Regions from separate parts of the Actinomadura sp. genome, predicted to be linked through region 2. Evidence: predicted binding sites of a transcription regulator. Region 2 holds the regulator's gene; the other holds the start of a gene.
The links. Region 2 encodes HrcA, which represses chaperone genes, less so after heat shock. Its sites were predicted from a motif close to TTGGCACTCTCNNNNNGAGAGTGCCAA; they were not measured.
Positions count from the first base shown of each region.

Region 1: groES (co-chaperone GroES) is a predicted target of HrcA. The motif match lies at 3,243-3,269, and genes of this name have one in related genera.

Region 1 is NZ_JBIQHY010000027.1:45,202-51,229, forward strand. Features, by position in the region: gene ACIWVC_RS12855 (hypothetical protein) at 1-104, opposite strand, end outside; gene ACIWVC_RS12860 (sigma-70 family RNA polymerase sigma factor) at 101-793, opposite strand; gene groL (chaperonin GroEL) at 1,093-2,724, opposite strand; gene groES (co-chaperone GroES) at 2,810-3,121, opposite strand; gene ACIWVC_RS12875 (SAM-dependent methyltransferase) at 3,355-4,569, shown strand; gene ACIWVC_RS12880 (hypothetical protein) at 5,185-6,028, shown strand, end outside.
Region 2 is NZ_JBIQHY010000194.1:291-6,318, forward strand. Features, by position in the region: partial or broken gene ACIWVC_RS33680 (DUF3097 domain-containing protein) at 1-501, opposite strand, end outside; gene hrcA (heat-inducible transcriptional repressor HrcA) at 707-1,720, shown strand; gene dnaJ (molecular chaperone DnaJ) at 1,722-2,858, shown strand; gene ACIWVC_RS33695 (16S rRNA (uracil(1498)-N(3))-methyltransferase) at 2,934-3,665, shown strand; gene ACIWVC_RS33700 (hypothetical protein) at 3,752-4,444, opposite strand; gene ACIWVC_RS33705 (SigE family RNA polymerase sigma factor) at 4,441-5,028, opposite strand; gene ACIWVC_RS33710 (histidine triad nucleotide-binding protein) at 5,319-5,663, shown strand; partial or broken gene ACIWVC_RS33715 (PhoH family protein) at 5,836-6,028, shown strand, end outside.

The DNA of each region.
Region 1 (6,028 bases), on a different contig from region 2:
GCCGCGGCCGGCCGGGACGCCGGGGCCGGCGCGTCACCGGAGTGCGAGGGCTCGGCCGGATTCGGGGCGCCCCCGACGCCGGTGAGGGGGCCTCGCTCCGTCAAGCGATCGACTCCTCTCTGGCCATCGCCCGGAGCCGGGCCAGGGCCCGGTGCTGGGCGACGCGCACCGCGCCCGCGGACATGCCGAGCACGTTGCCGGTCTCCTCGGCCGACAGCCCCGCGACGACCCGCAGCAGCACCAGCTCGCGCTGGTGGTCGGGCAGCCGGGTCAGCAGGTCGCGGGCGCGCTGCGCCTCGATGTAGCGCACCACCGTCTCCTCGGGGCCGGGACGGTCGTCGGGGCCGTCCGGCAGGTCCTCGGTGGGCACCGCGGCGCGGACCGCGCTGCGCAGCGCGTCGGCGATCTTGTGCGCGGCGATGCCGAAGACGAAGGAGGCGAAGGGGCGGCCCATGTCCCGGTACCGGGGCAGCGCCGACAGGACGGCGATGCAGACCTCCTGGGCCACGTCGTCGGCGATGTGGTACTGCCCGGAGACGCGGCCGAGCCGGGCCCGGCAGTACCGGACGATCATCGGGCGCACCTCGGCGATGAGGACCTCGATGGCGCTCGGGTCGCCCTGGACGGCGAGGTTCGTCAGCTCCCTGAGATCGCCGCCGGCCGCGTCGGCGGCGCGCAGCGCGCGTCCTCCGCGGCCGGTGTCGCGAGGCGCCGGCGGGGCCGGCCCTCCCGAGGGTTCGGCAGCGCGCGCGGTCATGGTCCCGGCGAAGCATCCCTCGGTCACGTCAAGCATGATGCCCAGCACCGCCGGGCGTGTCTCCCCCGTCGTAGACAACGGAATGGTCACAGTGCTGGAACGAACCTGGGGATACTACGCGGCGCGCTCGTCCGGATGCCCGATGTCACGAAATCTTCACCAGTTCATCGGGCCACAAATAGCTCATTTAGCAACATAACGGCGATTCCACGCCGTCCCGGCCGGGGAGCGGGCGCACCGCGGCCCCCGCCCGGGACCGGGCGGGGGCCGCGGCGTTCGCGGCCGGTCTTCCCCTTCCCGCCCGGAGCCGGCGGCCCCGGCCGGGCGGGCAGGACTCAGTGGCCGTGGCCGTGGCCGTGACCGTGGCCGTGACCGCCGGCGGCGGGCTCCTCCTCCTCCGGCTTGTCGACCACGAGCGCCTCGGTGGTGAGCAGCATGCCCGCGATCGACGCGGCGTTGGTGACCGCCGAGCGGGTGACCTTCACCGGGTCGATGACGCCCTGCGCGATCAGGTCGCCGTACTCGCCGGTCGCGGCGTTGTAGCCGTGGCCGGCCTGCAGCGCCTGCACCTTGGAGACGACGACGTGGCCCTCCTGGCCGGCGTTCTCGGAGATCCACCGCAGCGGCTCGTTCAGCGCGCGGCGGACGGCGTCCGCCCCGGTGGCCTCGTCGCCGGACAGCCCGAGCGCGTCGAAGCCCTCCTTGGCGACGTGCACCAGCGCGCTGCCGCCGCCGGAGACGATGCCCTCCTCGATCGCCGCGCGGGTCGCCGAGATGGCGTCCTCCAGGCGGTGCTTCTTCTCCTTCAGCTCCACCTCGGTGGCGGCGCCGACGCGCAGCACGCAGACCCCGCCGGCCAGCTTGGCCAGGCGCTCCTGCAGCTTCTCGCGGTCCCAGTCGGAGTCGGAGTTCTCGATCTCGACCTTGATCTGGTTGATCCGCGCGTTGATGTCGTCGGCGGAGCCCTCACCGTCCACGATGGTGGTGTTGTCCTTGGTGACGGTGATGCGGCGGGCGCGGCCGAGGTCCTCCAGCCCGATGGAGTCGAGCTTGAGGCCGATGGCCTCGCTGACGACCTGGCCGCCGGTGAGGGTGGCCATGTCGCCGAGCATCGCCTTGCGGCGGTCGCCGAAGCCGGGCGCCTTCACCGCGACGGACGTGAACGTCCCGCGGATCTTGTTGGCGACGAGCAGCGCCAGGGCCTCGCCCTCGACGTCCTCGGCCACCACGAGCAGCGGCTTCTTGGTCTGCGCGACCTTCTCCGCCAGCGGCAGGAACTCCTGCACGTTGGAGATCTTGCCGTCCACGATGAGCACGTAGGCGTCCTCCAGGACGGCCTCCATGCGCTCGTGGTCGGTCACCATGTGCGGCGACAGGTAGCCCTTGTCGAACTGGAGGCCCTCGGTGAACTCCAGCTCCAGGCCCATGGTGTGGGCCTCTTCGACGGTGATGACGCCGTCCTTGCCGACCTTCTCGAACGCCTCGGCGATCAGCTCGCCGATCTGCGCGTCCTGCGCGGAGATGGTGGCGACGTGCGCGATCTCGCCCTTCTCCACGATCTCGCGGGCCGACTTCAGCAGCTGGTCGGACACGTAGTGGGCGGCCGCGTCGATGCCGCGCTTGAGCGCGAGCGGGGACGCGCCGGCCGCCACGTTGCGGGTGCCCTCCCGGACCAGCGCCTGTGCGAGGACGGTCGCCGTGGTGGTGCCGTCGCCCGCGATGTCGTTGGTCTTGGTCGCCACTTCCTTGGCGAGCTGGGCCCCGAGGTTCTCGTACGGGTCCTCCAGCTCCACCTCGCGGGCGATGGTGACGCCGTCGTTGGTGATCGTCGGCGCACCGAACTTCTTGTCGATGACGACGTTGCGGCCGCGCGGGCCGATCGTCACCTTGACGGCGTCCGCGAGGGCGTTGACGCCGCGCTCAAGAGCCCGGCGAGCGTCCTCCTCGAACTCCAGGATCTTCGCCATGCGGATACTCCTCTATTACGCGATCCGCCCCGGCAGCCCCGCCGAAGGCGGCGCCGACCGGGGCGGGTGCATCACGGCTCGATGACTACTTCTCGATGACCGCGAGCACGTCGCGGGCCGAGAGGACGAGGTACTCCTCGTTGTTGTACTTGACCTCGGTGCCGCCGTACTTGCTGTAGAGCACGACCTCGCCGACCTTGACGTCGACCGGGACGCGCTCGCCCTTGTCGTCGACACGGCCCGGGCCCACCGCGATGACGGTGCCCTCCTGGGGCTTCTCCTTCGCGGTGTCCGGGATCACCAGGCCCGACGCGGTGGTGGTCTCGGCCTCAAGCGGCTGGACGACGATGCGGTCCTCAAGCGGCTTGAGAACAACCTTGGTGGCGGTCGTCACGATCTGACCTCCCCTTCGATTGGTCCTCGGCCGGCCACGGGTGACCGGCCAGCACATGTGACAGAAGAGGCGACCCTGGACCGGCCTGCCGTCGCGGGTGCCAGACCGACCTTGTCGCTGTTTGTTGGCACTCTCACTACGAGAGTGCCAGACATGGAGACTATTCTGTGCCCGTGAGCCCGTCAACACGGACACGAGCGCACCGCGCGGACTTGGCCCGCCGCTAACTTCGCCCTATGGACATAGCGTCGTTCCGGGCCCTGCGCACACCGTCCGGCCAGGCGCTCCTCGCCGAGGCGGCCGCCGCGGACGTGCGCGATGACGCGCTGCTCGCGACGGCGTCCCGGCTGCGCGAACGGCACGATCCCGCGCTCGTCGCGGCCGCGCTCACCGAGGTGCGGCTCCGCGAGCGGGCGCGGGCCAAGTTCGGTCCGGACGCCGACCGCATGTACTTCACACCGGCCGGGCTAGAGCAGGCGACCCGTGCGAGCGTGGCTGCACACAGGGCACGACGGTTCGCTACCCATCTGGACGGCGCGTATGTGCTCGACCTGGGCTGCGGCATAGGAGCCGACCTCATAGCCCGGGGCCGGGCGGGGCTTGCCGGGGAGGGGGTGGAGCTCGACCCCCTGACGGCGGAGGTCGCGCAGGCGAACGTGACCGTCTTTGGACTCGACGCTTCCATACGCATGGGGGACGCCACCAAAGCCTCCGTGGACGGGGCCGACGCAGTGTTCGCCGACCCTGGCCGGCGGAGCGCACGCGGCAGGGTCTTCGACCCCCGCTCCTACGAGCCGCCGCTCGACGTCGTCCTGGACATCGCGCGGAAGGCACCCGCCGCATGCGTCAAGGTCGCCCCCGGCATACCGCACGAGGCCGTCCCGGACGGCGCCGAGGCCGAATGGGTGTCGGTCCACGGCGACGTCAAGGAGGCGGCCCTGTGGCTGGGGTCGCTCGCAGGGGACGTGGGGCGCCGGGCCACGCTGCTCTCGTCCGACACCGACCCCGAGGTCTGGACGCTGACCCCGCACGGCTCGGACGTCCCTGACGTGCGCTCGTGGGGCCGCTACCTGTACGAGCCCGACGGAGCGGTGATCCGCGCCCACCTGGTGGGCGAGGTGGCGGAGCTGGTCGGCGGCGGGCTCGCCGACCCGCACATCGCGTACATCACGTCCGACCGGCTGTGCCCGACGCCGTTCGCCTCCGCCTATGAGATAGAGGACGTGCTGCCGTTCTCCGTGAAACGCCTGCGCGCCGAGCTGCGGCGCCGCGGCGTCGGCGCGCTGACCGTCAAGAAGCGCGGCTCGGCCGTCGACCCCGACCGGCTGCGGCGCGACCTCGGCTTCGGCGGGCGCGGGTCCGGCCGCGGCGGCGCGGCGCTGACGCTGGTGGCGACGCGGGTCGGGCGCGCCCCGGTCGCCCTCCTCGCCCGTCCCGTCCAGGCGCCCTGACCCGCCTGGAGCGGCGGCCGGCCGGCAACCGTGCCCAAAGATCTTCCGCCCGGCGGGCAACGCCAAGCCGGACCGGGCGACGCGCCACGGCGGTGCAAATCATCGGCGTTTTCCGGCATCGCGTCCACCAGGGATTGCGGGCGCCCGGCAAGGGCGCGGCGGCAGCCGCGAATCGGCGATCGCGGACCGGCGCTCCCGGAAACGCCAAGCCAGGTTCAGCGGCGGGCACTTCGGCGCCACGAAATACCCTCCGAAATGGGGCCGCCGCCCGCCGCGCGGCGGCGCGCCCCCGCCGCACGCGGCGGCCGTCGGGGTTGAGCGGCGGAGCGGGAACTGCGGATGTTGGACGAGATGTACGGACACGGCGCCGCGCCGGGCCGCCGTACACCACCGGCGCATCCCCACGATCATCGCGATTGCCGCGAAACGTGAGAACAGCCTCGCACCCGGCTATTTCTCGCTATTCACCCCAGCTGGATAACAGGCGCATTCCGCAGAACTCACAATCTTCTCTGCTACCCGTTTTAGCGGTCGTCTACACGCACTACAGTGGCCATCTCACAGATTCATTTGCCGTGCGTCATTTCGTCGCGCCGGCACACGAAGGAGCATCGGGTGGAAACGAATCACAACTTCCTGCAGACGGGGGGTCAACCGGTCTCGGATCGGATGCGGGAGTTGCTCGCCCGTGCGGCGCAGGACCACGTCTATGAACAGCGCTCACAGGGTCAGGTCCTGGACGAGATTCGCCAGCGGCTGGAAGGCATGGAGTGGCTGCTCCGCGAGGTCCGCGAGCGGGAGCTCAGCGGGCTGACCGGGCAGCTCGAGAGCGTCCGCGGGCAGGTGGACGAGCTGTCGGGCAAGCCCCCGGAATGGGCCGAAGGACTGGCCGAGCACATCGAGTCGTTCGGCGAGCGGGTCAAGCCCGTCGCCGAGCTGCCCGCGCTGTGGGCCGATGTGGGCGTCGTCGCGGAGAACGTCGACGAGGGCCTGACCCGCATCCAGGCCGTCCTCGACTCGGCGCAGCAGATCACCGACGCCACGCAGCAGGCGTCCCAGCGCATGGACGAGATGACCAAGCGGCTGGACAAGCTCCAGGGCAGCATGGAGGCCGCGTCCGTCCGCTTCAACCGGCTGGACAAGTCGCTCGCCGAGCTGGGGCACCGGTCCGAGCGGCTGGAGCATTCGATCAACGGGGTCACGGCGCGGGTCGACCAGTCGCTCGGCGAGATGGCCGAGCGGATGGAGCAGGGTCTTGAGGCGGTCAACGGCCGGGTCGAGGGCGTCGGCGGCCGGCTCGACGGGCTGGACGGGCGGCTGGACGGCGTGGACGGCCGGCTCGAAGGGCTGTCCGGCAAGCTGGAGGGCCTGGACGGGCGGTTCGAGAGCCTCGACGGCCGCATCGACGGGGTCGGCGAGCGCATCGGCCGGCTGCCCGCCACGCTGGAGATCGCCGAGC
Region 2 (6,028 bases):
GAGGACGCCGAGGCGGCGGTCCTCGTCCGGGCCGAACTCCTCGACGATGGCGGGCAGGTCGTCGACGCCTTCGAGGTACTCCACGACGACGCCTTCGACGCGCAGGTCGTGGCCCCAGATCTTCTCGACCAGCTCGGCGTCGTGGACGCCCTCCACATAGATGCGGCTCTCCTTGGCCACCTGGGCGCGCAGCCCCTGGACGGCGACTGAGCCGGACGCCGAACGGGCCGGGCCCTTGGGCGCGGCGGACGGCCGCACGAGCGTGACCGGCTCGCCGTCGATCAGGAAGCCGGACTTGGTGAGCGGGAAGACGCGGCGCTTGCCGAACCGGTCCTCCAGGGTGACGCCGAACTTGTCGCAGCCGACGACGGCGCCGCAGAACCCGCTGTCCGGATCCTCCGCGACCAGCCCCGGTTCGGCGGGGACCTCGGGGATCCGGCCCTTGCGCGGTCTGCGCCAGTCGCCGGCGAGCACGTCGTTTCCGTAGTCCTTGCTGCGCACGGGTCCGCACATTAACCCGGCTCGGGCGCCGTGCGGCGTCGCCCCTCGTCCCCCGGCGTGGCGTCCGCGCCCGATGCGGATAGGATCACGCAGCCGTACGGGAGTGCGCGAGCACTCCGATCAGGCTTTCGGGGCCGTACACTTGGCACTCAGGAGTAAGGAGTGCCAGCGGCGGGGAGGCCGGCCGGACGAGGGAGGTGACGCCGTGCTGGACGACCGTAAACTCGCAGTCCTGCGCGCCATCGTCGAGGACTTCGTCTCCACTAACGAGCCGGTGGGGTCGAAGGCCCTGGCGGAGCGGCACAACCTGGGAGTGTCGCCGGCGACCATCCGCAACGACATGGCGGTGCTCGAGGAGCAGGGCTACATCACCCAGCCGCACACCAGCGCCGGGCGCGTGCCCACCGACAAGGGCTACCGGCTGTTCGTCGACCGGCTGTCCACGATCAAGCCGCTGTCGGTCGCCGAGCGGCGCGCGATCGAGACGTTCCTGTCCGGCGCCTACGACCTCGACGACGTCGTCAGCCGCACGGTGCGGCTGCTCGCGCAGCTCACCCGGCAGGTCGCCGTCGTGCAGTACCCGTCGCTGACGCGCTCGTCGGTGCGGCACGTCGAGCTGGTCCAGGTCGCCGAGGGGCGGCTGCTGCTCGTCCTGATCACCAACACCGGGCGGGTGGAGCAGCGCGTCATCGAGACGCCGGGCCCGGTCTCCGAGGAATCGATCGGGCACCTGCGGGCGTTGCTCAATACATGCCTGGACGGGCTCGGCCTCGGCGACGTGCCGGCGGCGGTGGCCGACCTCCCCGAGAAGGTGGGGCCGGACGACCGGCCGGCGGCGGCCGCGGTGCTGTCCGTCCTGCTGGAGACGCTCGTCGAGAAGCACGAGGAGAAGATCGTCTTCGCCGGCGCCGCCAACCTCGCCGCCGTGGACTTCTCGCAGAGCCTGCGGGAGGTGCTGGTGGCGCTTGAGGAGCAGGTCGTCCTCATGCGGCTGCTCGGCGAGACCGGAGACTCCTCTACAGTTACGGTGCGGATCGGCACCGAGAACCCCGACCTGGGCCTCAGATCGACCTCGGTCGTCGCCGCGGACTACGGGGTGGGCGACCTCACCTTGGCCCGGCTTGGAGTGCTCGGGCCTACACGCATGGATTACCCCAGCACGATGGGAGCGGTACGGGCAGTGGCACGCTACGTGGGACAGATCCTGGCGGGGTCGTAAGGTGGCGAACGACTACTACGCGACACTGGGCGTCCGGCGCGACGCCAGCGCCGACGAGGTGAAGAAGGCCTACCGCCGGCTCGCGCGCGAGCTCCACCCGGACGTCAACCCGGATCCGGAGACCCAGGAGAAGTTCAAGGAGATCACCCAGGCGTACGAGGTGCTCTCCGACCCCAAGAAGCGCGAGATGTACGACCTCGGCGCGGACCCGTTCGCCTCCGGGGGCGGCGCGGGCGCCGGAGGGTTCGGCGGCGCCGGGTTCCCGTTCAGCGACATCATGGACGCGTTCTTCGGGACGGCGACCTCGCGCGGCCCGCGGTCGCGGGCGCGGCGCGGCCGGAACGCGACGCTGCGGGTCGAGCTCGACCTCGCCGAGACCGCGTTCGGCACGACCCGCGAGCTGTCCATCGACACCGCGGTGACCTGCGCCACCTGCGAGGGGTCGGGCTGCGCGCCCGGCACCCACCCGGAGACGTGCGAGACCTGCCACGGCCGCGGCGAGGTGCAGCAGGTGCAGCGCTCGTTCCTCGGCCAGGTCATGACGGCGCGGCCGTGCCCGGCGTGCGGCGGGTTCGGGTCGGTGATCCGCAACCCGTGCACCGAGTGCTCCGGCGACGGCCGCGTCCGCACCCGGCGCACCGTCAAGGTCAAGATCCCGGCCGGGGTGGAGAACGGCATCCACATCCAGCTCGCCGGCGAGGGCGAGGTCGGCCCGGGCGGCGGCCCGCCCGGCGACCTGTTCCTGGAGATCGTGGAGAAGCCGCACCCGATCTTCGAGCGGGAGGGCGACGACCTGCACTGCACGGTCGAGATCCCGATGACCGCGGCGGCGCTCGGCACCAGCGTGACGATCGAGACGCTGGACGCGGCCGAGAGCGTCGACATCAAGCCCGGCACGCAGTCGGGGCAGGTCATCACGCTGTACAACCGGGGCGTCCGGCACCTCAACGAGAGCGGCCGCGGCGACCTGATGATCCACGTGAACGTGGAGACGCCGACCCGGCTGGACGAGGAGCAGGAGGAGCTGCTGCGCCGCCTCGCGGCCCTGCGCGGCGAGGAGCGCCCGCCCGGCAGGTTCGCCCCCGGGCAGCGCAGCGGCGTGTTCTCCCGCATCAAGGACGTCTTCAACCAGCACTGAAGGGCCGTGGCGGAGGCATACCGGGAGGGCCTCCGCGGCGACTCGGAGCGCGGGTGACCCCGGGGGAGGACCCATATGAGCCCGCCGGTGTTCCTCACCGGGACGGACGCGCTGGAGCGCGGCACGGTCGTCCTGGACGGCCCCGAGGGCAGGCACGCGGCGGCCGTGCGGCGGCTGCGGCCCGGTGAGCGCGTCGACCTGACCGACGGCGCCGGGCTGCTGGCCGAGTGCGTCGTCACCGCCGCCGACCGCGCGTCCCTCACGCTGGACGTGCGGGCGCGGCACCGGCAGCCGCCCCCGGCGCCGCGCATCGTGGTCGTCCAGGCGCTGCCGAAGGGCGACCGGGGCGAACTGGCCGTCGAGGCCATGACCGAGGTCGGCGTGGACGTGATCGTGCCGTGGGCGGCGGACCGCTGCGTCACCCGGTGGCGTCCCGAACGCCGCGAGAAAGCCCTCGGACGCTGGCGCACGACCGCGCGGGAGGCCGCCAAGCAGGCGCGCCGCAGCAGGCTCCCCGACGTGCCGGATCTGGCGTCCACCGAGGACGTCGCCGCGCGGGTCGCCGGGGCGTCCCTGGCCCTCGTGCTGCACGAGGAGGCGGAGGCGCCGCTGAGCGCCGCCGAGCCGCCCCGGGACGGCGACATCGTCCTCGTGGTCGGCCCCGAAGGCGGGATCACGGACGCGGAGCTGGACCGGTTCGCCTCGGCGGGCGGACGCCCGGCCAGGCTCGGCCCGACCGTGCTGCGCACGTCGACGGCCGGGGTGGCGGCGGCCAGCGTGCTGCTGGCCGCCACCGGACGCTGGTGAAGCCCCTGCCGCGGGCCGTCAGAGCACGCGGGCCGTCAGAGCACGCGGGCCGTCAGGGCGCGCCGGCGGTCAGAACGTGCCGGCCGTCAGGGCGTCGTGGCCGCGGCGCCCTGCTCCGTCGTGCCCGCCGGTTCGCTCGTCGGCGTCTGCGTCGGAGTGTCGGTGGGCTTGCCGGAGGTCGGCGGCGCGGTCGGCGTCGACGGCGGCGGCGTGGTCGCCGGCGTGGTCGGCGTCTCGCTCGGGCACGGCGTGGCCGCCGGGGTCGGCGTGGCGGTCGTGCCGGGCGAGGCGGACGCGGCGCCCGGCTGCGGGATGCGGCACGACGACAGGCCCGGCGAGGAGCTGGGGCTCGTCGTCGGCGAGGCCGACGGGGAGCCGGACGCGCTGGCCCCCGGCGACGACGGGTCGGGGAACTGCGGGTTGCCCTGGGCGTCGGTGCGGTCCCTGCCGGTGTCGTTCCCCCCGCCGTCCGCGGGCCCGTTGTTGCCGACCGTCTGCTGGATGAGGCTCATGGTCTGCGGGGCCGTCACGCCGAGCGCGGCGATCAGGACGGCGGCGGCCACGGCGAGCACGGGCCGCGCCCAGCCGACGGTGAACCGGTCCAACCCGAACCGGGCGGGGCCGAGGAACCGTCCGAGACCGAACCGGCGGCTCTGGCCGTCGGCTATGCGGGCCCGGATGCGCTCCAGCCCGTCGCCCGCGGGGTTGACCGAGTCCGCCTCCGCGTGCAGGGCGCGGCGGAGGATCTCGCCGTGCTCGTCGTGGGGGTCGGTGGTCATGAGAATTGCTCCAGGACGTTGCGTAGTGCGGTCATGCCGCGCGCCGTGTGGCTCTTCACGGCACCGCGGGAGATGCCCATCGCCTTCGCGATCTCCGCTTCGGAGAGATCGGCGTAGTAGCGGAGGACGAGCGCCTCCCGCTGGCGGGCGGGCAGCCGGGACAGCGCGTCGATGACCGCCGAGCGTTCCAGCTCCCCGATGGCCCCGGCCTCCGCGCTCGGCGCGTCGGGCAGGCCCTTCGGGGCGTACTTCTCGACGACGGCGCGATGCCGGAGCACCGATCGCGACCGGTTCACCACGGACTGGCGCAGGTACGACAGGGCCTTGTCGGGGTCGCGCAGGCGCCGCCAGCCGCCGTGCATCGCGACGAACGCGTCCTGGACGACCTCCTCGGCCGTCCCGGCGTCCCGTACGAGCATGGCGGCGAGGCGTACGAGCGAGCGGTAGTTGGCGCTGTAGAGCGCGGTCACCGCCTGGTCGGCGTCCCAGGCGACGGCCACCGCCCCCGCCGTGCCCCTGGCCACGAGGGTCTCGGTCACGTCAGTTCGACGCGCGCCCTCCTGGCCCGGTTTACGAAAGGGCATGTCCTGGTCTGCCTCGGTCACCTGTCCGCCGCCTTCGCCGACCCCGGCCGTCCATTCGGACGGGCTCCCTCGGGGCGGCATGAATCGGGCGCCCCGCCCGAACCGGCAGGACGCGGCAACGCCGTGCGGACCGGGGGGTACGCCTTGAGTTGACAACCTTAACCAGTGACCGGCCGTCATGGTGACCGCAACCGGAGGTCGATCACCCGGAACCGTGTCCGCGGCGGGCCGCGGGGCCCGCTCCCGATAGGATTCCGGGGCCGGCCACGGGCCGCGGCGAGGGGAGACAGATGATCGACTGCCTGTTCTGCAAGATCGTTTCCGGGGACGTGCCCGCGAAGATCGTCCGCGAGTCGGCGGGGACGGTGGCCTTCCGCGACATCAACCCGCAGGCGCCCACCCACGTGCTGGTCATCCCGCGCGACCACCACCCGGACGTCGGGGAGCTCGCCGCCTCCGACGCCGAGCTGCTCGCCGAGGTGCTGCGCGAGGCGCACCGGGTCGCCGTCGACGAGGGCATCGCCGAGGCCGGCTACCGGGTCGTGTTCAACACCGGCGCCCAGGCCGGGCAGACCGTCTTCCACGTGCACGCCCACGTGCTGGGCGGCCGCGGCCTCAACTGGCCGCCCGGCTGACCGCCCCGCCGGGGCCCGCCGGGGCCCCGCCGCCCGGGGACGCGGCCGGGTGATCGCGCGGCGCGAAAAAACCTTTCGGCGCCCTGCCGGGGGCGGTCGGTACGATGGAAACGACATATCTGGACACCCGGAGCAGACAGAAGGCAGGTCCGAAGGCCGCAAGGCCCGGCTGATGGTCGAATCAACTCATACGAGGGCAACTCGCACGGAGCGCGACGACCGCGACGGCTCGCGCGCACAGATCAAGATCGTGGTGCCGGACGACCATTCGATGGTGAGCCTGCTGGGCTCCCGGGATGAGCTGCTCCACGCGATCGAGCAGTCGTTCGGCAGCGACATCGACATCCACGTCCGCGGCAACGAGA